Linked DNA regions of Modestobacter italicus. The protein of the gene in region 2 binds, or shares a complex with, the protein of the main gene of each other region. Links are inferred from orthologs where the notes say so. Each region holds a gene or a part of one and is shown on either strand. Other genes may lie near its edges. The genes, in order: MODMU_RS01600 and MODMU_RS18495.

Region 1 (14,405 bases), 3.6 Mb from region 2 along the record:
GACCGCACGCCCCGACCGGTCACCGCGGTGCCCGGACCCCCCAGGAGGCACCCATGGCCATCCGCCGGCCGGACACCCAGGACGTCGCCGCGCTCGCCGAGAGCTACGGCATGCACCCCGGCGAGGACGCCGTGGCCACCTACACGGCCCTCATCGACGGCTCGCTGGTCTCCTACGACGCGGTCGAGGAGCTCTACGCCGCGATCGCGCCGCAGGCGCCGGCGGGCCGGTCCGGGCAGCGTCCGGACGACGACGCGAACCCGCTGGGCGCCTGGTACGTGCGGACCGAGATCACCGGCGCCCCCGACGGCCCGCTGGCCGGGCGGACGGTGGCGGTCAAGGACAACACCGCGGTCGCCGGCGTCCCGATGATGAACGGCTCGCACACCCTGGAGGGCTTCGTGCCCACCCGGGACGCCACCGTGGTGAGCCGGCTGCTCGCCGCCGGCGCCACCATCACCGGCAAGTCCGTCTGCGAGGACCTCTGCTTCTCCGGCGGCAGCCACACCTCGGTGACCGGCCCGGTGCGCAACCCCTGGGACCGGAGCCGGACCACCGGCGGCAGCTCGAGCGGCAGCGGCGCGCTGGTCGCCGCCGGCGAGGTGGACCTCGGCCTCGGCGGCGACCAGGGCGGGTCGATCCGGATGCCGGCCGCCTTCTGCGGCGTGGTCGGGCACAAGCCGACCTTCGGGCTGGTGCCCTACACCGGCGCCTTCCCGATCGAGCTGACCATCGACCACCTCGGCCCGATCACCCGCACCGTCGCCGACGCCGCCCTGGCGCTCGACGTCCTGGCCGGCCGGGACGGTCTCGACCCGCGGCAGCCGGCCGACCTGGCGCCCGAGCAGTACGCGGCCGCGCTCGGCGGGGACGTCGCCGGCCTGCGGGTGGGCGTGGTGACGCAGGGCTTCGGCTGGGAGGGGCTGTCCGAGCCCGGCGTCGACGAGACGGTGCGCGCCGCCGCGGCCCGGCTGGGGGAGCTGGGCATCGAGGTGGTCGAGGTCGACCTGCCGTGGCACCGGCACGCGCTGCACGTCTGGAACGTGATCGCCACCGACGGCGCGGCGGTGCAGATGGTCGAGGGCAACGGCTACGGCCACAACTGGGACGGGTTCTACGACCCGGAGCTGATCGCCCACTACGGGCGGCAGAGCCGGGCGGTGGCCGACCGGTGGTCGCCGACGGTGACCCTGGTGGCGCTGGCCGGGCGGTGGTCGGCGCAGCAGGAGCAGACCCGGCACTACGCGATGGCCCGCGACCTCGTCGTCGAGGTCCGGGCGCAGTACGACCGGGCGCTCGCCGACGTCGACCTGCTGCTGATGCCGACCGTGCCGATGGTCGCCCCGCTGATCCCCGCCGCCGACGACCCGCTCGAGGTCCAGGTGGCCCGGGCGCTGGAGATGATCGTCAACACCGCGCCGTTCGACGTCAGCGGGCACCCGGCGACCAGCGTCCCGGCCGGGCTCTCCGACGGGCTGCCGGTCGGGATGATGCTGGTCGGCCGGCGCTTCGAGGACACCACCTGCCTGAAGGTGGCCCATGCCTTCGAGCAGATCGTTGGCGGCTTCCCCGCCCCGCCCACCGCCTGACCCGGTTTCGGCGCCGAACCCTCGTCCGGTCTCGGCGCCGAAACCTGCTCCTCTTACTGGGCGGGGGCCATCTGCAGGTCGGTGGCGGTGGCGTCCTGCTGGGGCTCGGCGCCGGCCGCGCGCAGGGCGGCGTCGTGCTCGGCCATGGCCTGCTGGCGGCCCGGCTCCTCGGCCAGGACGGCGCAGTTGAGCCAGGCCTCGGGGACGGCGAAGGCGTCGACCAGCGTCCGCATGTGCGGGCGCAGCTCGCCGAGCAGGTCGTTCACCGCGCCGGTCAGCGCCTTGGCGCGGGTGGGGGTGAGCCGGCCGTGCTCCAGGAACCAGCCCTTGTCCGCCTCGATCGTGCTCAGCGCGTACAGGTCGCAGACCCGGCTCAGCAGCGCGCGGGCGGCCGGGTCGGCCGTGCGCTCGATGCCGGCGACGAAGGCCTCCAGCACGATCCGGTCGATGTGCGCCTGCGCGGCCGCCAGCACGTGGTCCTGCACGTCGTTGAAGACGTCGAACGGACGCGTCCCCGGCGTCGCCGCGCCCTTGCGCAGCCGCTTGATCGCGCCGCCCAGCACGTGCTTCTCCCGGTCCTCCAGCGCCCGGAGCTGCCAGCCGCGGTCGGTGAGGGCGACGTCGTCGTCCCGGCCGGGGACGGCGTCGACGAGCCGCTGGATCAGCGCCCGGGCGGCGGTGCGCTCCAGCACCGTCTCGCGCACCTGCTCGGCGACGAACTGCGCGCGGCCCCAGCCGTCCAGCGAGCCGAAGGCGTCCCGGTAGCCGGTGAGCAGGCCCTTGGCGACCAGCTGCAGCAGGACGGTGTTGTCGCCCTCGAAGGTGGTGAACACGTCGGTGTCGGCCTTGAGCGCCGGCAGCCGGTTCTCGGCCAGGTAGCCGGCGCCGCCGCAGGCCTCGCGGGCCAGCTGGATGGTCCGGGTGGCGTGCCAGGTGTTCGCGACCTTGAGCCCGGCGGCCCGCGACTCCAGCTCGCGCTGCGCCGCCTCGTCGACCTCGCCGGCGCCCAGCACGTCGTGCATCCGGGAGACGAGCTCCTCCTGGGCGAAGTGCAGCGCGTACGTCGTCGCCAGGGCGGGCAGCAGCTTGCGCTGGTGCACCCGGTAGTCGTTGACCACGACCTCCCGGTCCTCGCCCGGGGCGGCGAACTGGCGGCGGACGTCGCCGTAGCGGACGGCGATCTCCAGCGCCACCTTCGTCGCCGAACCGGCCGAGCCGCCGACGCTGACCCGACCGCGCACCAGCGTGCCGAGCATGGTGAAGAAGCGCCGGGTCTCGTTGGCGATGGTCGAGGTGTACGTGCCGTCGGCGGCGACCTGGCCGTAGCGGTCCAGCAGCATGTCCCGCGGGACGGTCACGTGGTCGAAGCTGAGCCGGCCGTTGTCGACGCCGAGCAACCCGGCCTTGGGGCCGTCATCGCCGATCGTGACACCCGGCATGGGCGCGCCGTCCTCGTCGCGGATCGGCACGAGGAAGGCGTGCACGCCCCGGCCCTCGCCGAGGGTGACCAGCTGCGCGAAGACGACCGCCATCCGGCCGTCCTGCGCCGCGTTGCCGATGTAGTCCTTGCGGGCGGCCTCGTGCGGGGTGTGCAGGTCGAAGGTCTGCGTGGCCGGGTCGTAGGTGCACGTCGTCCGCAGCTGCTGGACGTCGGAGCCGTGCCCGGTCTCGGTCATCGCGAAGCAGCCCGGCAGCGCGAAGCTCATGATGTCGGGCAGGTAGGCGTCGTGCTGGCGCTTCGTGCCCAGCGCCTGGACGGCGCCACCGAACAGCCCCCACTGGACGCCGGCCTTGACCATCAGCGACAGGTCGGCGAAGGCGAGCATCTCCACCGACACCACCGAGCCGCCGGCGTCGTCCGCGCCGCCGTACTTGCGGGGGAAGCCGAGGGAGACCCGGCCGGTGGCGGCGAGCTCCCGGGTCAGCGCGGTCACCCGCTCCCGCGCCTGCGGCATCGACTCGCCGTAGACCGGCGCGTACCGGGCGCTGCCGAGCTGCTCCCGCGCGTCGCGGCGGACCTGCGCCCACCGGCCGTCGAGGACCTCGGTCAGCCGCGCGGGGTCGACCGGGGTGAGGGGGGCGGGGGTGCTGGTCACGGGTTCTCCTCCAGGGTGCGCGGAGCGGGGGTCACGACGCCGGACAGGCCGACCCAGGCGAGGTCGGTCAGCTGTGCGGCGAGCTGCGGGCGGGGCACGGGGCGGTCGGCGCGCAGCCACCAGTCGGCGGCGGCGCGGACCAGGCCGATGACGCCGTGCCCCCAGGCGGCGGCCGGTGCGGTGTCCTGGCCGGCCCGGGCCAGGAAGTCGGCCACCAACCGGCCCACCTCGTCACCGACCAGCGTGGACAGGGTCCGGATGGGGTCGCTGCCGTCGTCGCCGGCCGGGGAGTGGGTGACGACGAAGCGGTAGACCTCGGGGTCGGCCTCGAGGAAGGCCAGGTAGGTGTCGACGGCGGCCGCGACCATCTGCCGCGGGTCGGAGCTGCTGCCCATCGCCTCGCGCAGCTTGCGGGTGAGCTGGGTGGCGACCCGTTCGCAGACCGCGACGTGCAGCTCGTTGCGGTCGGCGAAGTGCCGGTAGACGACGGTCTTGCTCGTGCCCGCCTCGGCCGCGATCTCCTCCATGCCGACGGCGGCGCCCACCCGGCCGACCGCGGTCAGCGTGGCGTCGACGAGCTGCTCGCGGCGGGCGCGGCGGTGCTCGTCCCACCGGGAGTCGCGCCGGTCGCGCCGCGTCGTCTCCTTCACGCTACCGACGGTACCTGATACCTTCGGTACCGCTCACCCCACTCACCCTTCCGTGCCAGACGCGCCTCTGGCGGCACCACTTACCGCCAAGAGCACGCCTGTGGCGGAAGCACTCCCCGCCGAGAGCGTGCTCTGGGCGGGACAGCAGTCCGCGTCGGGCGCGTGTCCGGCGTCCTCGACCCGGAGGTCCCCATGCCAGCCACTCGCCAGGCCGCGATCGTCGGCGGCAACCGCATCCCGTTCGCCCGCAGCAACCGCGCCTACGCCCGGGCCAGCAACTCCGGCATGCTCACCGCGACCATCGACGGGCTCGTCGCCCGGTTCGGGCTGCAGGGCGAGGCGGTCGGTGAGGTCGTCGCCGGCGCCGTCCTCAAGCACTCCCGCGACCTCAACCTGACCCGCGAGGCCGTCCTCGGCTCGCGGCTGTCCGCGGCCACGCCGGCCTACGACGTCGCGCAGGCCTGCGGCACGGGGCTGGAGGCCGCCGTCCTGGTCGCCAACAAGATCGCGCTGGGGCAGATCGAGTCCGGGATCGCCGGCGGGGTCGACACGACGTCGGACGCGCCGCTCGCGGTGAACGAGGAGCTGCGCCGCACGCTGCTGAGCCTGAACTCGGCCCGGACGCTGAAGCAGCGGCTGGCGGCGCTGGCCCGGATCCGCCCCGGGCAGCTCGTGCCGGAGGCGCCGCGCAACGCCGAGCCGCGGACCGGTCTGGCGATGGGCGACCACGCGGCGATCACGGCCGCGGAGTGGGAGATCGGCCGCGAGGAGCAGGACGAGCTGGCCGTCCGGTCGCACCGGGCGCTCGCGGCCGCCTACGACCGCGGCTTCTTCGACGACCTGGTGACGCCGTTCCTCGGCCTGACCCGGGACGACAACCTGCGGCCGGACTCCTCGGTGGAGAAGCTGTCGACGCTGAAGCCGGTGTTCGGCGGGCCCGAGGGCACGATGACGGCCGGCAACTCGACCCCGCTCACCGACGGCGCGTCCGCCGTCCTGCTGGCCTCGGACGAGTGGGCGGCCGCGCACGGCCTGCCGGTGCTCGCGCACCTCGTCGACGCGCAGACCGCCGCGGTCGACTTCGTGCACGGCGGCGAGGGGCTGTTGATGGCGCCCGTCCACGCCGTCCCGGTGCTGCTCGCCCGCAACGGGCTGACCCTGCAGGACTTCGACTTCTACGAGGTCCACGAGGCCTTTGCCTCCACGGTGCTCGCGACGCTGAAGGCGTGGGAGGACCCGGCGTACTGCAAGGACACGCTGGGGTTGGACGCCCCGCTGGGTGCGATCGACCGGACGAAGCTCAACGTCAACGGCTCGTCGCTGGCGGCTGGCCACCCCTTCGCCGCGACCGGCGGCCGGATCGTGGCGTCGCTGGCCAAGCAGCTGCAGGAGGCGGGCCCGGGCAAGCGCGGCCTGATCTCCATCTGCGCCGCCGGTGGCCAGGGCGTCGTCGCTGTCCTCGAGTCCTGACCCCACCCCCTGCAGGTTTCGGCGCCGAAACCGGCAACGACGCAAGGACGACGACATGAGCGACTGGTACCGCGACTTCGCCAACTCCGGCCTCGGCGGCACGATCACGACGCAGCTGGGGTTGCCCCGGCCGGCGGAGCTGCGCCGGTACGAGCCCGGTCAGCCGCTGCTGCCCGGCCCGGCCGTGGTCGGCTCGGCCGGGCAGGGACGGCTGCGCGACCAGCTGACCGCGCTGCTGATCGAGGCCGGTATCACGGTCAGCAACCCGGCCGAGGACGGCGAGCGGCTGTCCGCCGTCCTGCTCGACGCCACCGGGCTCACCGGCCCCGCTGACCTGGCCGGGGCGCACGCGCTGCTCGCCCCGGCGGTGCGGCGGCTGGCGCCGAGCGGCCGGGTGCTGGTCCTCGCCGACCCGCCGGCCGACGCAGGCGACCCCGCCCAGGCCGCGGCCCGGCAGGCGCTCGAGGGCCTGGTCCGCTCTCTGGCCAAGGAGCTGCGGTCCGGCGCGACGGCCAACCTGGTGCTCGTGCCCGCCGGCGCCGAGGACGGCCTGGCCGGCCCGGTGCGGTTCTTCCTCTCCGGCCGCTCGGCCTACGTCGACGGCCAGGTGCTGACCCTGGCGCCGGCGGACCTGCCCGCCGCCGAGGACGTCGACCGGCCGCTCGCCGGCAAGGTCGCCGTCGTCACCGGCGCGGCGCGCGGCATCGGCGCGGCCATCGCCCGGGTGCTGGCCCGCGACGGCGCGCACGTGGTCGCCGTCGACGTCCCGGCGGCGGGGGAGCAGCTGGCCCAGGTCGCCAACGAGGTGCACGGGACGGCGGTGGCCCTGGACGTCACCGCCGCGGACGCCGGTCCGCGGCTGGCCCGCCAGCTGGTCGCGCGGCACGGCGGGGTGGACGTCGTGGTGCACAACGCCGGCATCACCCGGGACAACCTGCTGGTCAACATGGACGCCGACCGCTGGAACTCGGTGATGGCGGTCAACCTGCAGGCCCAGCTCGACCTCACCGCGGCGCTGCTGGCGACCGAGGGTGCGCTCCGGCCCGCCGCCCGGGTGGTGAGCGTCAGTTCGCAGTCCGGCATCGCCGGGAACCGCGGGCAGACCAACTACGCGGCGTCCAAGGCCGGGATCATCGGCATGGTGCGCGCCTGGGCGCCCGCGTTCGCCGAGCGCGGCGCCACCATCAACGCGGTCGCGCCGGGCTTCATCGTCACCGAGATGACGGCGCGGATGCCGCTCGGCACCCGCGAGGTCGGCGCACGGCTCAACTCGCTGCAGCAGGGAGGGCTGCCGGTGGACGTCGCCGAGACGATCGCCTGGCTCGCCCAGCCGGGCAGCAGCGGGGTCAACGGCCAGGTCGTGCGGGTGTGCGGCCAGTCGCTGCTCGGCGCCTGATGACGACGACGCTCGACGCGCAGCCGGACATGACGGCGCTGCTGGTCCGCGCCGCGCTCACCGCCCGCGGCCGTGGCGGTGACCTGCCGACCACCCGGCTGGCCCGGGAGGGCGTGCGGGTCGACCCGGGCCGGCTGGCCGACTACGACGAGGTGTGCCGGTTCCCGCTCAGCGACACCCTCCCGGTGACCTTCCCGCACGTGCTCACATTCCCGCTGCAGGTCGCGCTGATGACGGACCGGTCGTTCCCGCTGGCGCTGCCCGGGCTGGTGCACGTGCGCAACGTGATCGAGCAGGTCCGGCCGATCAGCTCGGCCGAACCGCTCGACCTGCAGGTGTGGGCCGAGCGGCTGGCCGCCCATCGCAGCGGCGCGACGGTCGACCTGTGCGCGTCGGTCTCGGTCGGTGGGGCTGAGGTGTGGCGCGGGCGGTCGACCTACCTGGCCCGCGGCGCCGCCGCGCCGGAGGGTTCGCCGCAGGCCGATCTGGACGTGTCCGTCGGCGAGCTCGCGCGGACGACGGCCCGGTGGCGGGTGCCCGCCGACGCCGGCCGGCGCTACGCCAGGGTCTCCGGCGACGTGAACCCGATCCACCTGTCCGGCCTGACCGCGCGCGCCTTCGGCTTCCGGCGGGCCATCGCGCACGGCATGTGGGTGCAGGCACGCGCGCTGGCGGCGCTGTCCGGCCGGATGCCCGACGCGCCCACCGTGGACGTCGCCTTCCGGAAGCCGCTGTTCCTCCCCGCGACCGTCGTGCTGGCGATGGCAGCGGCGGCCTCGGGGTGGGACCTCACCGTCCGGGACGCCGGGACGGGCACCGAACACCTGGTCGGCGCAGTCCGCTAGAGCCGGTCGATCGTTGTCGTTTCTTGCCGACAAACCGACCGGATCGGCCCACATAACGATCCAGTAACGTGCCGTAACACACGCTCGCGGCGTAGATGTGTCGCACCTGTGCGCATGGTGTTGTCACTTCGCGCCCGGATCACCGGGGCACATGCCACCCGGTAGTCCGGGTTGATTCGGGGAGACGACGTGAGCATCAAGAGCCCTGCGCGGCGTTGGAGCGGCCTGCTGGCCGTCGGCACCATCGCTGCCTCCACTGCTGTCATGAGCATGGCCGGGGTCGCCCAGGCCGCGCCGACCACCACCACGGACGCGAACTGCGGCCCGGTCACCAGCGACCCGGCCGCGGACGCCCGCGCCGCCGCCGACAAGGCCGCCGCCGCTGCCGCGCTCGCCAAGGACGCGGCCGACAAGGCCGGTGCAGCTGCGGTCGTCGCCCAGGACGCCGCCAAGTCGGCCGCCGACGCCTCCGTGGCAGCCGCCGCCACCGCCGCGTCGGCTGTCACCGCTGCCGCAGCCGCGCAGTCGGCCGTCGACGCCGCGCAGGTCGCCTACGACGCCGCGAAGGCCACCTACGACGCCGCGTCGGCTGAGGTCGCGCTGGCCGAGCAGAACCTCGCCACCGCCACCGAGGATGCTGCCGCCGCCAAGACCGCCTCGGACAACGCGGCCGAGGCCGCCGCCGAGGCGGAGCAGAAGAACATCCAGTCGCACATCGCTGAGGCGGACGCCGGCCAGGCCTACATGGACGCCTCCTCGGAGGCAGCGATTGCGCGGGACAACGCGCAGTCGGCGGCCGAATACCTCCAGACGATCAATGACGACCCGTCGTCGACCGACCAGGACAAGGCCGATGCCCAGGCCGCGGTGGAGTCCGCCGACGCTGCTGTCACTGCCGCTGCCAACGCCGAGGCCTCCGCGTTCCAGGCTGCCGCCCTGGCATCGACGCTGGCGTCCGCCGACTACCAGGCCTGGCAGGCGGCGCTGACCAGCGCGAGCGAGCTCGCAACCGCCGCGACCGCTGCTCAGAGCGCCGCTGAGACCGCCAAGACCGCTGCCGACGAGGCCGCGGCCGACGCCGTCGCCCCCAAGGCCGCCGCCGACGAGGCGAAGGCCAACCTCGACGAGGCCAAGGCTGCCAAGGCCACCGCCGACGAGCTCGTCACCTCCACCGCCGCGACCGCGACGGCCAAGGCCACCGCCGCGACCGCGGCCGCCACCGCCGCGGACACCGCCAAGGCCGCTGCTGACAAGGCCGCTGCCGACGCCACGGCCTCGCAGGCTGCCGCCGACGCGGCCAAGGCGGCGGCCGACGCCTACGACTCCCCGCTGTACACCGGTGGCAGCTCCTCCTCGGCGATCAGTGTGATCGCCGCTGGCGACTGCGGCACCGAGGTCCCCGGCGTCGTCGTCGCCGCGCCGGTGAACGTCAAGGCCTCCGTGGGCACCTCCTCGATCAACGTCACCTGGGACGCCCCGGCCGACACGACCGGCATCGCCGGCTACGAGGTCTTCGCCCTCCCGGGTGCCGAGCCGCAGAGCAGCGCCGGTCTGGTCACCTGCGTCGTCGACGCCGACGGGCGCGCCTGCCTGCTGGGTGTCGAGGCAGGCCAGCAGTACACCGTCGGCGTCCACGCCTTCGACACCGAGGGCAACCTGGGTGAGTCCGGCGAGTTCATCGTCACCGGCGTCGTCCCGGCCCCGACGGTCGCCAAGTCCGTCCCGGCCGGCAACGCCGAGCTGAAGTCGAAGGACGGGTCGGTCGACAAGGTCACCGCCGGCCAGAAGATGACCTTCGTCGGCAGCGGCTACCTGCCCTTCTCCACCGTCACCCTGGTCGTCTACTCCGAGCCCCAGGTGGTCGGGACCGTCGTCGCCGACGAGAACGGCAACTTCACCGTCGACGTCACCATCCCGGCGAACCTGGTCAACGGCGAGCACAGCCTGGTGGCCACGGGTGTCGACGCCAACGGCAACCCCTACGTCCTGCGCGCTGACTTCACCGTCTCCGGTGGCGTCGCCTCCAGCGCCCAGCCGGGCGGGCTCGCCTACACCGGCGCCTCGATCGCACTGCCCATGCTCGGTGGCCTCACGGCCGTCGGTGTCGGTGGTGGCCTGCTCGTCGCGGCCCGGCGTCGCAAGAACGCCTGATCCACACCGCCGGTAGGCGGTAGCACCAACCCGTCGGGCCCTGCTCCTCTCCGGAGCAGGGCCCGACTCGTTTCCCGGGGACCACACCCGTCCCCCGACACCTCGCAGGCCCCGCGAGCTGCCGGGGATCGCGTCAGAGCTCGCCTACGCTTCTCCCGGCGCGCAGTCGTTGCGGGCGGCACAGCAACGGGGGAGTGCATGTCGGACCCGGACCAGGGCCTGCAGTCGGGCCGGACCCAGCGGTGGGACCGGGTCCCCGAGCTCGGCGGACCGTCCGTCCCGGGGCGCCCGCCGGTTCCCCCGCGCCGCGTCGCGGAGCCCGCGGCCGTCGCCCGGGACCAGCACGCCGAGCCGGCCACCGCGTGGCACGCGCCGGCGCCGGTCACCACCGTCGTCCCGCAGCAGCACCCCGACCCGATCTGGGACGCCGCCGACTCCGCCGACGACGGCGAGTGGGCCTTCGCCTGGGAGGACGACGACGAGTGGGACGACGAGCCGGTGCGGCAGCGTGACCCCCTCTGGCGGCTCCTGGTCCGCGGTGCCGGCGAGCTGCTGGTCACCGCGGGCCTGGTCGTGCTGCTGTTCGTCGTCTACGAGGTCTACGTGACCGACCTGCTCAACGACCGCACGCAGGGCAACCTCGCCGAGCAGATCCGCGACCAGTGGGACCAGGCGTCGGCGGCACCGGAGAACCTGGTGGCCCCCGCGGTCGGCGAGCCGCTCGCCATCCTGCACGTCCCGCGGCTCGGGGAGGACTACTCGCGCGTGGTCCTGGAGGGCGTCAGCGAGGAACAGCTGGCCGAGGGGCCGGGGCACTACATCGGCACCGCGCTGCCCGGGCAGCAGGGGAACCTGGCCATCGCCGGGCACCGGGTGGGCAAGGGCTCGCCGTTCCTGGACACCGACAAGCTGGTCCCCGGCGACCCGATCGTCGTGGAGACCGCGCAGAACTGGTACGTCTACCGGGTCCTCGGCGACGCGGCCACCGGCGACTACACGACCGACGCGAGCGGCATCCCCGGGCAGCAGATCGTCAAGCCCGACGACGTCTCGGTGATCGCGCCGACCCCGGGCGCCGCCGGCGCGGCGCCCAGCGGGGCCTACCTGACGCTGACCACCTGCCACCCCAAGTACTCGGCGAAGCAGCGGCTGATCGTGCACGCCGCGCTGGACGGCGACCCGGTCAGCAAGGCCGAGTTCCCCGACGGCCCGCCGGCCCTGACCGAAGGCTGAGGAACACCGTGTACGGCTTCATCTGGCGGCACCTGCCCGGACCGACCGCGGCCCGGGCGGTGCTCGCGCTGGTCCTGCTCCTGGCGTTCGTCGCGCTGTTGCTGTTCGTCGTCTTCCCGTGGGTCGAGCCCCGGCTGCCGTTCAACGACGTGACCATCGACCAGTAGAGACAGAACGGCCCCGCTGCCGGAGGCAGCGGGGCCGAGCGGTCAGCGCCCGCTGCGGGAGGGGCGTCGACCCTGGCGTGATCCCGACCGGGAGCCCGGCCGGGGACGACGGGAGTCACGTCCGCCGCCCTCGCGCGCACCGCGGCCGGCCGGGCCGCGGGTGCTGCAGGGCCGGCAGGTGCTGAACCACGGGGCGATCGCGGTGCCGCACTCGCTGCACTTGCCGGAGCGGCCCAGCGAGATGGCACCGGGGAGCATCTCGGTGATCGTCTCCGAGCACTCCTCCTCGACCCAGGCGGCGTCGTCGCTGCTCAACCCGGCGACCCCGGGGAACTGGCGGAGCAGGGTCTGCGCGTCGCGCGCGGCGGCCGCGGTCTGCTCGAACTCCTCGACGCTGCCGCCGACCGGGAGGTCGGGGAGGATCAGCTCCGGCGGCACGGGCAGCCCGACGGCGTGCTGCAGGGCGGCCTTGGCCAGCACCAGCCAGCGGGTCCGCCGCGGCGGGTTGTAGTCGATCGCGAGGTTGACCAGCCGCCACACGGTCTCCAGGTCGCCGGCCGCGCCGAGCGGGCCGCGCAGCAGCGGCAGCAGGGCGTGCACCCGCAGCACGAGGCTGGTCACGTCGTCGGCGGTCATCGCCTGGTCGCGGGTGGCGGCCCGGGCCCAGGCCATCCACCGGGTCAGCGCCTCGGGCAGGTCGACCGCCTCGTGGGCGCCGAGGTCGTCGAGCTCCGGGCGCAGCCGGGGCGCCCGCTTGGGCAGGTCGCTCATCTCGTCGCCGCGGGCGACCGCGGCACCGGCACCGACCAGCGCGGCGACGGGCTTGAGCCCGCTGATCCCGATCAGGATGCCGACCTGGCCGTGCCCGGTCAGCCCGTACCGGCCGGCGCGCCCGGCGATCTGGGCGGCCTCCCAGGTGCGCAGCGGGCGCAGCTCCTGGCCGTCGAACTTCGTCGTCTCGGCGAAGAGCACCGTGGTCGCCGGCACGTTGATGCCGTGGCCGATGACGTCGGTGGTCACCAGCACGTCGAGCTCGCCGGTGGTGAACCGCTCGATGACCTCGCGGCGGGTGGCCGGCGGCAGCGCGCCGTAGAGGACGCCGACCTTGCCCGCGCGGTGCTGGTCCAGCTCCGCTGCGACGGCGTAGACCGTCTTGCGGGAGAAGGCGACGACCAGCGTCTGCGGACGGACGGCGTCCGGGCGGACCGGGCCGCGGAGGACGTCGAGGCGGGACAACCGCTTGTGGTTGACGACCTCGACCTGCTCGGCGTCGGCGACCAGCGGCTTGAGCACCAGGTAGGCCTCGGCCGCGGAGATCAGGTGCATCTCCTGGTACTCACCGGTGAGCAGGAGGCGGGCCCAGTGGTGGCCGCGGTCGGCGTCGGTGACCCAGTGCGCCTCGTCGAGCACCAGCATCCGGCCCCGGTCGGGGGCCTTCTCCACGGTGCAGCAGACGATCGGCGCGTTCGGGTCGATCTCCTCCTCGCCGGTGGACAGGCCGACGGTGCCGGCCGGCAGCTGGGCGGAGAGCTTGGCGTAGGCCTCGTGGGCCAGCTGCCGCAGCGGTGCGGCGTAGACACCGGAGCCGGCGGCGGCCAGTGCCTGCAGCGACTCGTAGGTCTTGCCGGAGTTGGTGGGGCCCAGGTGGAAGACGACGTGCTCGGGCCGGGTCGCCCGGGTGGGGAGCTCGGGGGCGGCGCCGTCGACCCAGATCTGCTGGGCGCGCTTCTCGTCGCGGGCGGCGGTCCGGTCGGCCTCGCGGGAGGCGGCCTCACGTGAGGCGCTGCGCTCGCGGCGACGGGCGGGGGCTTGCTGCGGGACGGTCACAGACGCGGGATGTCCTTCGGTGAGGGGCAGGCGGTGGGAGATCGACGCGCGCGTGCGCGGACCTGCACGGAAGTGGAACACCGCCGTTCCACACATCATGCCCGATCACGCGAGTGTGGTGGTCCCGGCTGGATCATAGGCACATCCTGACGGGGAAAGTGCGCCCTACGAATCGAGACCGGGCGTAATTGCTGGCAGAACCTGCCCGTGAACTGCGCGAATGTACACAGGTCACGTTTGCATAACGCGGCGCACCATCGGCTCGGCGGGGCGTGGCGGCGTCTGCGCCCGGTGGTCAGGTGCTCCCAGCACCCGGACGTCCGGGTAACGAGCCCGGCGTTCCGGGCACCATCCCCAGGGAGCTCGACGTGCGTCTCACGTCCCCGTCCCGTCGTGCGGCCGGCCTGCTGGCCGTCAGCGCGATCGGCCTGTCCACCGCCCTCCTGAGCGTCGCCGGCGTCGCCTCTGCCGAGCCGATCACCTCCATGCCGGCCGGCCCCAGCTACCAGTACGTCACGGCCGACACCGCTCTCACCGTCCCGTTCGGCGCCTGCGTCATCGACCTGGAGGTCAACGGCGGCAACGGTGGCTCGACGACCGGTCACGCCGGTGGGCTGGGCTTCTCGTACACCGTCAGCATCGACGTCCAGAAGGACGACGTCATCACGCTGAAGCCGGGCACGCGCGGTGCCGCGGCCGGCGCGGGCGGCACCTCGACCGTGGGGGCCGCGGGCGGCGACGGTGGCGAGCTCAGCACCGAGGAGCCCGGTGGCGCCGGCGGTGGCGCCGGCTCGGCGGTGCTGGTCAACGGCACGCTCGCTGTGGTGGCCGGGGGTGGTGGCGGTGCCGGCACCGGCGCCGCCGGTGGGGATTCGGGTGAGTGGGGGGAGAGCGTCGAGGCCTCCCTCGACATCGAGGACCCCGACTACGTCGACGACTGGGCGCAGGGTGGTGGCCCCGCAGCCGACTACAACGGGCCGA
Region 2 (14,495 bases):
CGGGGGGAGCCGGCGGTGAGCGGGACGTCACCGGGCGGGGGCGTGACGTTCGACCGCCACCTGGTGCTGGACCAGCTGGGCGGCTGGCGCGGGATGGTCGACGCCTCGCTGCCCACCATCGCCTTCATCGTCGCCAACGGCATCGGCGACCTCACCGTCGGCATCTGGGCGGCCGTCGTCGCCGCGGTGCTGGTCTTCCTGCTGCGACTGGTCCGCCGGGAGAGCATCCAGCAGGCGATCAGCGGCCTGTTCGCCGTCGCCGTGGCCGTGGTGATCGCCGCCCGCACCGGCGAGGCGCGGGACTTCTTCGTGCTCGGCATCATCCGCAACGCCGCCATCGGCGTCGTCCTGCTGGGCTCGCTGCTGGTGCGCCGGCCGCTGGTGGGCGTGGTCGCCGAGTGGCTCGCGCCCAGCCACCTCGGCGCCATGTCCGGCCACCGGCTGCCCTCGCTGCGCGGCCGACCGCGCAGCGGCGGTGCCCCGGTGCAGCCGGACGCCCCCGAGGCCGCCGTCGAGGGAGCCGAGCCGGGGCGCCCGCAGGACCCCGAGCCGGACGTGCACTGGCGCGACGACCCGCGGATGGTGCGCGCCTACGGCTGGCTGACCGTGCTGTGGGGCGGGGTCTTCCTGCTCCGGGCGGCCGTGCAGGGCGTCTTCTACTCCCTCGACGAGGTCGGCTGGCTGGGCACCTCGTCAGTGGTGCTGGGCCTGCCGGTGACCGCCGTCCAGCTCGTGATCACCCTGTGGGTGGTCGCCCGCCTGCACCGCCACCGCGCGGAGGAGCCGGCCGTGACGGGGAGCGACGAGGAGCGTCCCGCCGCTTAGCAGCTGCCGTCGGGGCACATGACCCGCTGCAGCTGCTCCTCGATGTCGCCGTGGGTGACGAACAGCAGCTCGTCCCCGGCCTCCAGCGGCTCGTCCGGGTCCGGGGCGATGACCCGCTCCCCGCGCAGGATCGTGGTGAGCACCGTCTCCCGCGGCAGCGGCACGTCGCGCACCGGCCGGCCCACCCAGGGGGTGTCCTCGGCCAGGGTGATCTCGACCAGGTTCGCCGCGCCCTTGCGGAAGCTCATCAGCCGGACGACGTCGCCGACGGTCACCGCCTCCTCCACCAGCGCGGCGAGCACCCGCGGGGTGGAGACGGCGACGTCGACGCCCCACGCCTCGGTGTAGAGCCACTCGTTGCGGGGGTCCTTGACCCGGGCGACCACCCGGTTGACCGCGAACTCGGTCTTGGCCAGCAGCGAGACGACCAGGTTGGACTTGTCGTCACCGGTGGCGGCGATGACGACGTCGCAGGTGGCCAGCTGGGCCTCCTCCAGGGAGGTCACCTCGCAGGCGTCGGCCTGCACCCACTCCGCGCCGGGCACCGCCTTGGGCTTGACCCGGGAGCCGTTCTTCTCGATGAGCATGACGGCGTGGCCGTTGCCCAGCAGTTCCGAGGCGATGGACCGGCCGACCGCACCGGCGCCCACGATGGCCACGCGCATCAGTGCTGCCCTCCCGAGGGTCCCTGCTCGACGGCCAGGTGCACCCGGTCGGTGTGCTCGTCGGTGGTGGCCACGACCAGGTGGTCGCCGGTCTGCAGCACGGTGCTGGTGGTGGGCAGCTGGGCCTCACCGAACCGGACCAGCCACGCCACGCGGGCGCCGGAGGCGGACTCCAGCTCGGTGAGCGGGCGGCCCACCCAGCCGTCGGTCACGGTGAGCCGCATGAGCAGGACCTTGCCGGTCGGCTCGCGCCAGATCTCGGACACCTTGACCGACAGCAGCTCGCGCAGCAGCCGGCTGACCGTCCACGGCACGGTGGCGACGCTGGGGATGCCCATCCGCTCGTAGACCTCGGCCCGCTTCGAGTCGTAGATGCGGGCGACGACGTGCTCGACGCCGAAGGTCTCCCGGGCGACCCGGGCGCTGATGATGTTGGAGTTGTCGCCGCTGCTGACCGCGGCGAAGGCGCCGGCGGAGTCGATCCCGGCGTCCAGCAGGGTCTGCCGGTCGAAGCCCAGGCCGGTCACCTGGCGGCCGCCGAACTCCGGGCCGAGCCGGCGGAAGGCCTCCGGGTCCTGGTCGATGACCGCGACGCTGTGGCCGATCGCCTCCAGCCGCCGGGCGATCTGCGAGCCGACGCGGCCGCAGCCCATCACGACCACGTGCACCTGTTCCACCCTGTCTGTCGCCGGTCCGAGGAGCGGGACCGCGCCGCTCCCGGCGGGGCCCACCGCGCGCGAACGTACACCTGGCAGGGGACCGGGAACCGGCTGCCGGGCGCACCGGGCACCCGTCCGGGTGCTGCTGTGAGGGAGGTCGCCCCGTGTCGGCACACCGGGGGCTCCGACGTCCGTACCATCGCCGCCGTGCCGACCCTGTCCGACCTCGGACAACTCCCGAAACGTCTCGTCCTCGGCCGCCCCGTCCGCAGTGACAAGGCGGGTGAGTCGCTGCTGCCCAAGCACCTCGCCCTGCCGATCTTCGCCAGCGACCCGCTGTCCTCCGTCGCCTACGCGACGCAGGAGATCCTGCTGATCCTCACGCTGGCCGGGACGACGTTCCTGTTCCTCGCCCCGTGGCTCGCCGCGGCCGTCGTCCTGCTGCTCACCGTGGTGGTGCTCTCCTACCGGCAGGTGGTGCACGCCTACCCCTCGGGCGGCGGCGACTACGAGGTCGCGATGAAGAACCACGGGCAGTTCGCCGGCCTGGTGGTGGCCAGCGCGCTGCTGACCGACTACGTGCTCACCGTGGCCGTGTCGGTCAGCTCCGGCACCGACAACATCATCTCGGCCTTCCCCGGGCTGGACGAGCACCGGCTGGCCATCGCCGTCACCCTGGTCGTGCTGCTGGTGGCCGCGAACCTCCGCGGGGTGCGGGAGTCGGGGAAGACCTTCGCCGTCCCGACGTACCTGTTCATCGGCGGCATCGTGGTCATGATCGTCACCGGGCTGGTCCGCGACTTCGTGCTGGACAACCGGGTGGTCGCCGAGAGCGCCGGCTACGGCATCGAGCCGGAGGCCGGGTACGCGCAGGTGACCGGGCTGGCGCTCATCTTCTTCGCGCTCCGCGCGTTCGCCTCCGGGTGCACGGCGCTGACCGGGGTGGAGGCGATCGCCAACGGCGTCCCGGCCTTCCGGCCGCCGAAGAGCAAGAACGCCGCCACCACGCTGGCGCTGATGGGTGGCATCGCCGCGCTGATGTTCGCCGGGGTGACCGCGCTGGCCCTGCTCTCCGACGTCAAGTACGTCGAGAACACCTGCGACCTGATCGGGTTCGCGAACTGCACCACCGAACCGCAGCGCACGGTCGTCGCCCAGGTCGCCGCGGCGACGTTCGGCGGCCCCGACTCGATCGGCTTCTACTACATCCAGGCAGCGACCGCGCTGGTCCTCATCCTGGCCGCCAACACCGCCTTCAACGGCTTCCCGCTGCTCGGCTCGGTGCTGGCGCAGGACCGGTTCATGCCCCGCCAGCTGCACACCCGCGGGGACAAGCTGGTCTACAGCAACGGCATCCTGCTGCTGGCCGGGTTCGCCGTCCTGCTGCTGGTGGTCTTCGACGCCGACTCCACGAAGTTGATCCAGATGTACATCGTGGGCGTCTTCACCAGCTTCTCGATCGGCCAGTGGGGCATGGTCCGGCACTGGAACCGGGAGCTGCGCGGCCTGGAGGACCCGGTGGTGCGGCGGCGGATGCAGCGCTCCCGGGTGATCAACACGATCGGCGGGTCGCTGACCACCGTCGTCCTGGTGATCGTGGTGGTGACCAAGTTCGCCGGCGGTGCGTGGATCGTCATCGCCGCGATGCCGCTGATCTTCCTGCTGATGCGGTCGATCAACCGGCACTACTCGCACGTCGCCAGCCAGCTGGTGCCCGACAGCGACGTGCGGATGAAGCCGAGCAAGGTGCACGCCGTCGTGCTGGTGTCCAAGGTGCACAAGCCGACGCTGCGGGCGCTGGCCTTCGCCCGGGCCACCCGGCCCGACGTGCTCACCGCGCTCACCGTCAACGTCGACGACGCCGACACCCGGGCGCTGCAGGCGGACTGGGAGCGCTACGACATCCCGGTGCCGCTGACCGTCATCGACTCCCCGTACCGGGAGATCACCCGGCCGGTGCTCGACTTCGTCCGGGACATCCGCCGGTCCAGCCCGCGCGAGCTGGTCGTCGTCTTCGTGCCGCAGTACGTGGTCGGGCACTGGTGGGAGAACCTGCTGCACAACCAGAGCGCGCTGCGGCTGCGCACCCGGCTGCAGTTCCAGCCCGGCGTGATGATCACCAGCGTGCCCTGGCAGCTGGAGAGCTCGCTGGACCGGGGCAACAAGCTCGACGGCAACGGCCCCGCGCCGGGCGACCTGCGCCGCGGCCTGACCGACGAGGTCGAGCAGACCCCCTATGGCTGACGAAGGACCACCCTTCCCCCCACGCCTCGCAAGCTCGCCGCGGGGCCCTGAGGGGCGGCCGGACAAGCCCTCGAAGGGCCTGGGTTGGGAAGGTCGCCGTTTTGAGGTGACCGTCGGGCCGGTGGCGCACGGCGGGCACTGCGTGGCCCGGCACGAGGGCCGGGTGGTCTTCGTGCGGCACACGCTGCCCGGCGAGCGGGTCGTCGTCGCGGTGACCGAGGACCGGCACGCCGGGTTCTGCCGGGCCGACGCCGTCGATGTGCTCGAGGCCGCGCCGGACCGGGTCGAGCGCCCCTGCCCGCACAGCGGACCCGGGAAGTGCGGCGGCTGCGACTGGCAGCACGTCAGCCACGAGGGCCAGCTGGGGCTCAAGGCCGCCGTCGTGCGGGAGCAGCTGTCCCGGCTGGCGGGGCTGGACCTGCCCGTCACCGTGGAGGCGCTGCCCGGCGGGCCGCTGCGCTGGCGGTCGCGGGCGCGGTTCGCCGTCGACCGGACCGGTGCGCCCGGCCTGCGCCGGCACCGCTCGCACGACGTCGTGCTGCTCGACGACTGCCCGATCACCGTCGAGCCCGCGGCGGCGGCCGTGCTCGGCCGGCGCTGGCCGGGGGCGGGCGCGGTGGACGTCGCCGTCGACTCGGCCGGGGTGGTGACGACGACCCGGCTGGACCGGCGCGGGCAGGCCACCTCCACCCGGGTGCTGCGGCCCGGCGCCGACGTCCCGGAGGAGCCGGCGGGGCGGGCGCAGCGCTCGGCGGGTGGCCGGGACTGGGAGGTCGAGGGCACCGGCTTCTGGCAGGTGCATCCCGGCGCGGCCGACGCCCTGGTCGGTGCGGTGTCGGCCTTCGCCGGCGTGCGGCCGGGGGAGACGGTGCTCGACCTGTACGCCGGCGCGGGCCTGTTCGGCGGTGCGCTGGCCCCCGGGGTCGGCGCCGGGGGACGCGTGGTCTGCGTGGAGTCCGACGCCGCGGCGTGCGCGGCGGCCGACGCGAACCTCGCCGACCTGCCGCAGGCCGAGGTGTGGCAGGGCGACGTCGACGCGCCGGGCCTCACCGAGCTGCTGGCCGAGCTGGGCCGCCCGGACGTCGTCGTCCTGGACCCGCCGCGGGCCGGCGCCGGCCGCGAGGTGAGCCGGGTCATCGCCGGTGCCGCTCCCCGGGCGGTGGTCTACGTGGCGTGCGACCCCGCGGCGCTGGCCCGGGACGTCGCCGTCCTCGCCGAGGGCGGCTACCGGCTGGCGGCCCTGCGCGCGTTCGACTGCTTCCCGATGACCGCCCACGTGGAGTGCGTCGCGCTGCTCGTCCCTGCCTGATCCCGGTCACGGGGCCGCGCGGACAGGGTCACGGATCGAACACGTGTGCGATCCGGTGTCGAGGAGCTGCCGGTGGGGGCCCACACTGGCCGGGTGGACGGATCGCTGCCGCCGGGCTGGCCCGACGAGGTCGCACCGCCCGGCGCCCCGGACTGGGAGCGCACGGCGGTCGCGTGGCTGTACGACCTCGTGCCGCATGACTACCGCGCGCACGAGGTGCTGCGGCGGTACCCGGTGCTGCTCGCCCGGTTCGCGGCCGACCACGTCGCCGCCGGGCTGGAGGCGGCCCGGGCCGGCTGGCGCACGGTGCGGGTCGAGCTGGCCGACCAGCTCCCGCCGGACGCGATGGAGGCGGCGATCCGCGCCTACGAGCGGGAGGGTGCCCGACTGAGCCAGGCGGCCCGCGGTGTGGAGGTGGTCGCGGGAGCGCTGCGCGGCGAACGGTGGGTGCCCCGGCTCTGAGCGCCTCCGCTCACCAGGGCAGGTCTCCGGTTCGCAGTTACAGTGGATGTCCCCACCGGTTGCGCCCTTCCCGTCGCCGCCGACGTCGAGAGGACCCTGCTCCGTCGTGTCGTTGCTCCGCTCGTTGACCGGGCCCGCAGACCTCCGCGCCCTGGCGCCCGACCAGCTCCCCGCGCTCGCCGCGGAGATCCGGGACGCCCTGGTCACCAGCGTCGCCAGGACCGGCGGCCACCTCGGCCCCAACCTCGGCACGGTCGAGCTGACCATCGCGCTGCACCGGGTCTTCGAGTCCCCGCGCGAGCCGATCGTGTTCGACACCGGCCACCAGGCCTACGTGCACAAGCTGCTCACCGGCCGGCTGGACGGCTTCGCCCAGCTCCGCCAGCGCGGCGGGCTGTCCGGGTACCCCAGCCGCACCGAGAGCGAGCACGACTGGGTCGAGAACAGCCACGCGTCCACCTCGCTGTCCTACGCCGACGGGCTGGCCAAGGCCTTCGCCGTCCGCCGTGACCCGCGCCCGGTGGTCGCGGTCATCGGCGACGGCGCGCTCACCGGCGGCATGGCCTGGGAGGCGCTGAACAACATCGCCGCTGGTGACCGGCCGGTCGTCATCGTCGTCAACGACAACGGCCGCTCGTACTCCCCGACCATCGGCGGTGTCGCCGACGCCCTGGCCACGCTGCGGCTGCGCCCCGGGTACGAGGACGCGCTGGCCGCCGTCCGGCAGGCGCTGCACAAGGCGCCGGTCGTGGGCACGACCCTCTACGACGCGCTGCACGCCATCAAGAAGGGCCTCAAGGACGTCCTCAGCCCGCAGGGCATGTTCGAGGACCTCGGCATGAAGTACGTCGGCCCGGTCGACGGCCACGACGTCGCGATGATGGAGTCGGCGCTGCGGCGGGCCCGGTCCTTCGGCGGGCCGGTCATCGTGCACGCCGTCACCACCAAGGGGTTCGGCTACCCGCCGGCGGAGACCGACACCGTCGACGCGTGGCACTCCACCGGGGTGTTCGAGCCCGACAGCGGGCTCTCCTCGGCGGCGGTCGGACCGGAGTGGACCGACGTCTTCTCCGACGAGCTGGTCCGGATCGGCAGCGAGCGCTCCGACATCGTGGCCATCACCGCCGCGATGCTGCACCCGACCGGCCTGGCGTCCTTCGCCGAGCGGTTCCCGGAGCGCACCTTCGACGTCGGGATCGCCGAGCAGCACGCGCTCACCTCGGCCGCCGGGCTGGGCATGGCGGGGCTGCACCCCGTCGTCGCCATCTACTCGACGTTCCTCAACCGCGCGTTCGACCAGCTGCTGATGGACGTCGCCCTGCACGGCCAGCCGGTCACCGTCGTGCTCGACCGCGCCGGTGTCACCGGCTCCGACGGCGCCTCGCACAACGGCATGTGGGACATGTCGATCTGCTCGATCGTGCCCGGGCTGCAGCTGGCCGCCCCGCGCGACGAGCCCACCCTGCGCGAGGCGCTGCGGGAGGCCGTGCAGGTCACCGACGGCCCGACGGTCATCCGGTTCCCCAAGGGCGCGCTGCCGGTGGAGGTGCCGGCGCTGGAGCGCCGCGGCCGGGTCGACGTGCTCCGCCGGGGGGCCACCCCCGAGGTGCTGCTGGTCGCGGTCGGCTCGCTGGTGCCGATCTGCCTGGCCGCCGCCGAGCGGGCCGCCGACCACGGCATCGAGGTCACCGTCGTCGACCCGCGCTGGGTGCTCCCGGTGTCCGACGACCTCGTGGAGCTCGCCGCCGCCCACCGGCTGGTGGTCACCGTCGAGGACGGCGGCCGCTCCGGCGGGGTGGGGTCGACGCTGTCCCAGGTCCTGCAGGACGCCGACCACGACGTGCCGGTGCGCACGCTGGGCCTGCCGCAGCAGTTCTTCGACCACGGCAGCCGCGGGCAGGTGCTGGCCGACGCCGGCCTCACCGAGCAGGACGTCGCCCGCCGGATCGTGGAGTGGGCCGCCCGGGTCGCCGACCGCGCGGCGGCGACGAACGAGTCGGCGCGGGTCGAGGGCCAGCAGCAGTAGCAGGACCCCCGTGCCCCCACCGCTCGCACGCTCGCGGTGGGCCCCTGCACGCGGGCCGGAAGAGCCACAGGAGGTCCTACGTCATGGTGATCGCCGAGATCCAGGTGGCGCCCTCACCGCCGGGAACCCCTGACGACCCGCACGCCTACGTCGAGGCCGCCATCGGGGTCATCCAGGGCTCCGGTCTCCGCTGCGAGGTCGGCGCGCTGGGCACGACCCTCGAGGGGGACGCGGACGCCGTCTGGGCGACCCTGCGCGCCGCGCACGAGGCGATGATGGCCGCGGGCGCGACCGGCGGCATCTCGCACCTGAAGGTCGCCACCGTTGCCCGCACGATGGACAGCCTCACCGCCAAGTTCCGCTGAGCGATCCCGTCGTCCTCCCGCACCAGAGGCCGTCCTCCCACACCGACGCCGGTGCGGGAGGACGGCCGTCGATCAGGTCACCTGATCCACGCCCGGGGGCTCACGCGGGGAGCGAGGCCACCCCGCGGGGGAGGAACCGCCGGCCGGTGACCGTCTCGGACACCCCGGTCCGGTCCAGGTAGGCGGAGATGCCGCCGAGCCAGAACGGCCAGCCGGCCCCCAGCAGCATGGCCAGGTCGATGTCCTGCACCGCCTGCACGACCCCCTCGTCGAGCATCAGCCCGATCTCCTCGGCCAGCGCCCGCTCGGCCCGGGCCCTCAGCTTCTCGGCGGTGAGCGGCGCGTCGCCGCTGTCGAGGCCGGCCAGGTCGGGGTCGATCACACCCGGCTCGGCGAACACCGAGACCTTGCCGAGCTCGACCATCCGCCGCAGGCCCTCACCGACGCCGAAGCGGTCGGGGAACGCCTCGTGCATCCGCTCGGCCACGTGCAGCGCGACCGGCGGGCCGACCAGCGACAGCAGCTCGAACGGCGTCATCGGCAGGCCGAGCGGGTCCAGCGCCGTCTCCGCGACGGCGACCGGGGTGCCCGCGTCGACCGCGGCGGTGACCTCGCCGAGGAAGCGGGTGAGCAGTCGGTTGACCACGAACGCCGGGGCGTCGGCCACCAGCACGCACGACTTGCCCAGCTGCCTGCCGACCGCGAAGGCCGTGGCCAGCGTCGCGTCGTCGGTCTGCCCGGCGCGCACCACCTCCAGCAGCGGCAGCACGGCCACCGGGTTGAAGAAGTGCAGCCCGACCACCCGCTCGGGGTGCTGCAGCTTCGAGGCCATCTCGGCCACCGACAGCGCCGAGGTGTTGGTGGCCAGCACGCACTCGGCGGAGACCACCGCCTCGACCTCGGCGAACACCTGCTGCTTGACCGACAGCTCCTCGAACACCGCCTCGATCACGAGGTCGGCGTCGGCGAAGGCGTCCTTGGACAGCGAGCCGCTGACCAGGCCGGTGAGCCGGTTGAGCGCGTCGGGGGAGAGCCGCCCGCGGCCGGCCAGCTTCTGCAGCTCGCCGTGCACGTAGCCGACGCCCTTGTCCACCCGCGCCTGGTCGACGTCGGTGAGCACGACGGGCACCTCGAGCCGGCGCACGAGCAGCAGGGCCAGCTGGGAGGCCATCAGCCCGGCGCCGACGACGCCGACCTTGGTGACCTTCCGGGCCAGGCTCTTGTCCGGGGCGCCGGCCGGGCGCTTGGCCCGTCGGTTCACCAGGTCGAAGGCGTAGAGCCCGGCCCGCAGCTCGTCGCTCATCAGCAGCTCGGTCAGCGCGTCGTCCTCGGCGGCGGTCCCCGCGGTGAACCCGGCGTCGCCGGCGCGGGCCAGGTCGAGCAGCTCGACCGCACGCAGCGCGCCGGGGGAGGCGTTGCGGGTGCGGGCGGCGACGATCCCGCGGGCCCGCGCGATCGCGTCGTCCCAGCCGGACCGGTCGAGCTCCGGACGGCGGACGGCGACCTCGCCGCTCAGCACGCCCACGGCCCACTCCAGCGACCGCTCCAGGAAGTCGGCCGGCTCGAACACCGCGTCGGCGATGCCGAGCTGCCCCGCCCTCGGCCCCGGGGTGACCTTGTTCTGGGCCAGCGCGTTCTCCACGATGACGCCGACCGCGGCGTCGATGCCGATCAGCTCCGGCAGCAGCTGGGTGCCGCCCCAGCCGGGCACCAGGCCGAGGAAGACCTCGGGGAACGCCACGACCGCGGTCGACGCGATCGTCCGGTACCGGCAGTGCAGCGCCAGCTCCAGGCCGCCGCCCATGGCCGCGCCGTTGACGAAGGCGAAGGTCGGGACGGGGGAGTCCTTGAGCCGGCGGAACACCCGGTGCCCGGTCTCGGCGATCTCGCGGGCGTCCTCGGCCGAGGTGATCGCCGGGACGCCGGACAGGTCCGCGCCGACGGCGAAGACGAACGGCTTGCCGGTCACCGCGATCGCCGCGGGCGCCGGGGTGCGGGCCTCGACCTCGTCCAGCGCGGCGTCCAGCGAGGCGAGCCCGGCGGGGCCGAACGTCGACGGCCGGGTGTGGTCGTGCCCGTTGTCGATGGTGACCAGCGCCAGCTCACCGGTCAGCCCGGGCACCCGCAGGTACCGGACCCTCGCGGTGGTGACGACCTCGTCGGCGAACACGGCGGTCATGCCGCAGCCCCTTCCCAGTTCGGGTTCTCCCAGATCACGGTGCCGCCCATGCCGATGCCGATGCACATGGCGGTCAGCCCGTAGCGGACGTCGGGCCGCTCGGCGAACTGCCGGGACAGCTGGGTCATCAGCCGGATGCCCGAGGAGGCCAGCGGGTGCCCGACGGCGATGGCGCCGCCCCACGGGTTGACCCGCTCGTCGTCGTCGGCGATGCCGTAGTGGTCCAGGAAGGCCAGCACCTGGACGGCGAAGGCCTCGTTGAGCTCGAACAGCCCGATGTCGTCGATGGACAGGCCGGTGCTGGCCAGCGCCTTCTCCGTCGAGGGGATCGGGCCGACGCCCATGACCTCGGGCTCGACGCCGGCGAAGCCGTAGCCGACCAGCCGCATGCCGACGTCCAGGCCGAGCTCGCGGGCCACGTCCTCGGCGGCCACCAGGCAGCCGGTCGCGCCGTCGTTGAGCCCCGCGGCGTTGCCGGCGGTGACGTGCCCGTGCGGGCGGAACGGCGTCTTGAGGGTGGCCAGGCCCTCCAGGGTGGTGCCCGGTCGCGGCGGCTCGTCGACGGTGGCCAGGCCCCAGCCGTGCTCGGCCGAGCGGGTGGCGACCGGGACGAGCTCCGGGCCGATCTGCCCGTTGGCGACCGCCTTCGCGTACCGCTGCTGGCTGGCGACGGCGAACGCGTCGGCCCGCTCCTTGGTCAGGTGCGGGAACCGGTCGTGCAGGTTCTCCGCGGTCGAGCCCATGACCAGCGCGGAGCCGTCGACGATCTTCTCGCTGACGAAGCGCGGGTTGGGGTCGACGCCCTCGCCCATCGGGTGGTGGCCCATGTGCTCCACGCCGCCGGCGATCGCCACGTCGTAGGCACCGAAGGCGATGCCGCTGGCGGTGGTGGTCACCGCGGTCATGGCGCCGGCGCACATCCGGTCGATGGCGTACCCCGGCACCGACTTCGGCAGCCCGGCCAGCAGCGCGGCGGTGCGGCCGATGGTCAGCCCCTGGTCGCCGATCTGGGTGGTGGCGGCGATGGCCACCTCGTCGACCCGCTCGGGCGGCAGCGCCGGGTTGCGGCGCATCAGCTCGCGGATGCAGCGGACGACGAGGTCGTCGGCGCGCGTCTCGGCGTAGATGCCCGTGGGGCCGGCCTTGCCGAAGGGGGTGCGGACGCCGTCGACGAAGACGACCTCGCGCAGCTGGCGTGGCCGCCGCTCTGCAGATGACACAGGACCTCCGCGATGGGTTTCGGACACCGGGGGACGACCGGCACCGGACAAGTTACCCGCTGGTAACCGCCAGGCCCACGGCACTCCCCGACAGGATGAGGTGGTCCGGGGCGACTGTCCCCGCTCCGAGGGGGAGACGTGACCCGGTACGCGGTGCTGCTGCGCGGCATCAACGTCGGCCGGGCCCACCGGGTCCCGATGGCCGAGCTGCGCGAGCTGCTGACCGCCGAGGGCCACACCGGGGTGGCCACCCTGCTGCAGAGCGGCAACGTGGTGCTCGACTCCGACCGGCCGGCCGGCGAGCTCGCGTCCTCGCTGGAGCAGGCGCTGGAGCAGCGGTTCGGGTTCGCCGTCCCGGTGGTGCTGCGGACCCGGGAGGAGCTGCTCGCGGTCCTCGCGGCCGACCCGCTGGGGGCGGTCGCCACCGACCCCAGCCGCTACGTCGTGTCCTTCTCCACCGTGCCGGTGCCGGCGGCGGTCCGGGAGCGGCTCGCGGCCGTCGACCCCGGCGACGACGTGTTCACCGTCGACGGCCGGGAGCTCTACCTCTGGTGCCCGCACGGGCAGATGCAGAGCCCGCTGTCCGCGGCGCTGGCGAAGCTGAAGGGACCGGTCGGCACCGCGCGGAACTGGGCCACCGTGCGCAAGCTCGGCGACCTGGTCGAGGCCTGAAGGTCAGCCGGCGGCGATCGCCTCGGTCAGCAGGTCGCGGGTGAGCCCGATCTGCCACTCGCGAGCCCCACCGGCGCGCAGCGCCGCGGCCAGCGCGTCGGCGTCGGCCGGCGTCGGCGGCGTCCACATCAGCCGGCGGACCAGGTCGGGGGAGAGCAGGTTCTCCACCGGCACCGACCACCGCTCGGACACCTCGGCCAGCGAGGCCCGGGCGGCCTTGAGCCGGGCGGCCGCCGCGGGGTCGCGGTCGGCCCAGCGGTTCACCGGGGGCGGGCCCTCACCGGGCTTGCTGTGCAGCGGCAGCTCGGCCTCCGCCAGCTCCCGACCGCGCACCAGGGCGCCGAACCAGGTGCCGACGAGCCGGCGGTTGGCCCGGCCGCGGAACACCGGCAGGTCCAGCAGCGCCGCCTCGGTCGTCGGGTCGGCCTGCACCGCCGAGACCATGGCGGTGTCCGGCAGCACCCGGCCGGGGGCGATGTCCCGGCGGCGGGCCAGCTCGTCGCGGGCCTGCCAGAGCGCCCGCAGCATGCCCAGCTGCCGCCGGCTGCGCAGCCCGTGCATGCCCGACGTCTTCCGCCACGGGTCGACCTTGGGCGCCGGGGGGCCCGCGGCCAGGATCGCCTCGAACTCCTGCCGCGCCCACTCGGTCTTGCCCTGCTCGTCGAGGATGGCCGCCAGCGCGTCCCGCAGCTCGACCAGCACCTCGACGTCCAGCGCCGCGTAGACCAGCCAGTCCTCCGGCAGCGGCCGAGTGCTCCAGTCCGCGGCCGAGTGGCCCTTCTGCAGCGACAGTCCCAGCAGGGACTCCACGACCGCGCCCAGCCCGACCCGCGGCAGCCCGGCCAGCCGGGCGGCCAGCTCGGTGTCGAACAGCCGGGTCGGGACCAGGCCCAGCTCGGCCAGGCAGGGCAGGTCCTGGTTCGCCGCGTGCAGCACCCACTCGGCGTCGCCGATCGCGGCCTGCACGACCGACAGGTCCGGCAGCGGCACCGGGTCGATCATCCCGGTGCCCGCGCCGGCGCGGCGGAGCTGCACCAGGTAGGCGCTCTGGCCGTACCGGTACCCGGAGGCGCGCTCGGCGTCGACGGCGACCGGGCCGCTGCCGGCGGCCAGCGCGTCGGCGTAGGCGACCAGCGCGGTGGAGGTCTCGATGACCGGGAGCAGCCCGTCCCGGGGCGCGAGCAGCGGGACGGCGGCCGGTGCCTCGTCGACCGGCGCCTGCTCGACCGACGGTTCCCCGACGACGGGGACCTCGGGGGCGGTGGTCGCGGGGACGGTGCGCTCGGGGACGGTGGGCTCGGTGAACTCCAGCTGCGGGACGGCCGGAGTCTGGTCGGCGCTCAGTGGATGACCCCCGAACGCATGCCCAGCGCCACCATGTGCGCCCGGTCGCCGGTGCCCAGCTTGCGCGCGATCCGCGCCAGGTGGCTCTTCACGGTCAGTGCCGACAGGTCGACCATCTCGCCTATCTCCTTGTTGGTGTGCCCGTCGGCGACGAGCCGCAGGATGTCCCGCTCGCGCGCGGACAGCTCGCCGACAGCTTCCTCCACCCCGGACCGGGTCAGCCCCTGGGCCAGGCTGCTGGCGATGCCCGGGTCGGCGAAGACCTCGCCGGACAGCGCCGCCCGCAGGCCCTCGGCGAGCGTGGCCAGCGGGCTGGTCTTGAGCACGTACCCCTGCACGCCGGCCAGGAAGGCGGACCGGACGACGGCGGGGTCGGTCACGGAGGTCAGGACGACGGTGACCGGCCAGCCCTCGGTGCGCAGCGTCGGCAGCAGCTCCAGGCCGCGGCCGAGGTCCCCGCCCCGGCTGCCGGCGTCCGGCCCCGCCTCGGGCAGGTCGGCCTCGAGCACGCACAGCGCGCGCGGC

What was found.
Region 1: the proteins of MODMU_RS18495 (region 2) and MODMU_RS01600 are in contact, whole or in part, in a solved structure (PDB 8BNU), measured with the Escherichia coli proteins. The link is inferred for Modestobacter italicus from one-to-one orthologs.

The regions. Positions count from the first base shown.
Region 1 is NC_017955.1:324,982-339,386, forward strand. The notes cover bases 3,758-6,666. They hold MODMU_RS01600 (acetyl-CoA C-acetyltransferase), read left to right. Parts: upstream 3,758-4,527; coding sequence 4,528-5,805; downstream 5,806-6,666. Other genes in these bases: MODMU_RS01595 (TetR family transcriptional regulator), read right to left, coding at 3,758-4,335; MODMU_RS01605 (3-oxoacyl-ACP reductase), read left to right, coding at 5,861-6,666. Outside these bases: MODMU_RS01585 (amidase), read left to right, coding at 54-1,589; MODMU_RS01590 (acyl-CoA dehydrogenase family protein), read right to left, coding at 1,643-3,685; more of MODMU_RS01595, read right to left, coding at 3,682-3,757; more of MODMU_RS01605, read left to right, coding at 6,667-7,201; MODMU_RS01610 (MaoC family dehydratase), read left to right, coding at 7,201-8,046; MODMU_RS01620 (fibronectin type III domain-containing protein), read left to right, coding at 8,236-10,197; MODMU_RS01625 (class E sortase), read left to right, coding at 10,396-11,430; MODMU_RS28015 (hypothetical protein), read left to right, coding at 11,439-11,597; MODMU_RS01630 (helicase-related protein), read right to left, coding at 11,640-13,424; MODMU_RS01635 (Ig-like domain-containing protein), read left to right, coding at 13,793-14,405.
Region 2 is NC_017955.1:3,876,066-3,890,560, reverse strand. Bases 8,196-11,194 are described here. They hold MODMU_RS18495 (3-hydroxyacyl-CoA dehydrogenase NAD-binding domain-containing protein), read right to left. Parts: upstream 10,735-11,194; coding sequence 8,656-10,734; downstream 8,196-8,655. Other genes in these bases: MODMU_RS18490 (thiolase family protein), read right to left, coding at 10,731-11,194; MODMU_RS18500 (thiamine-binding protein), read left to right, coding at 8,274-8,555. In the rest of the region: MODMU_RS18535 (DUF3159 domain-containing protein), read left to right, coding at 43-825; MODMU_RS18530 (potassium channel family protein), read right to left, coding at 822-1,490; MODMU_RS18525 (potassium channel family protein), read right to left, coding at 1,490-2,158; MODMU_RS18520 (APC family permease), read left to right, coding at 2,357-4,393; MODMU_RS18515 (class I SAM-dependent RNA methyltransferase), read left to right, coding at 4,473-5,702; MODMU_RS18510 (hypothetical protein), read left to right, coding at 5,796-6,164; dxs (1-deoxy-D-xylulose-5-phosphate synthase), read left to right, coding at 6,271-8,190; more of MODMU_RS18490, read right to left, coding at 11,195-11,954; MODMU_RS18485 (DUF1697 domain-containing protein), read left to right, coding at 12,093-12,626; MODMU_RS18480 (HRDC domain-containing protein), read right to left, coding at 12,630-13,739; MODMU_RS18475 (response regulator transcription factor), read right to left, coding at 13,967-14,495. UniProt on the Escherichia coli protein: Catalyzes the formation of a hydroxyacyl-CoA by addition of water on enoyl-CoA. Also exhibits 3-hydroxyacyl-CoA epimerase and 3-hydroxyacyl-CoA dehydrogenase activities.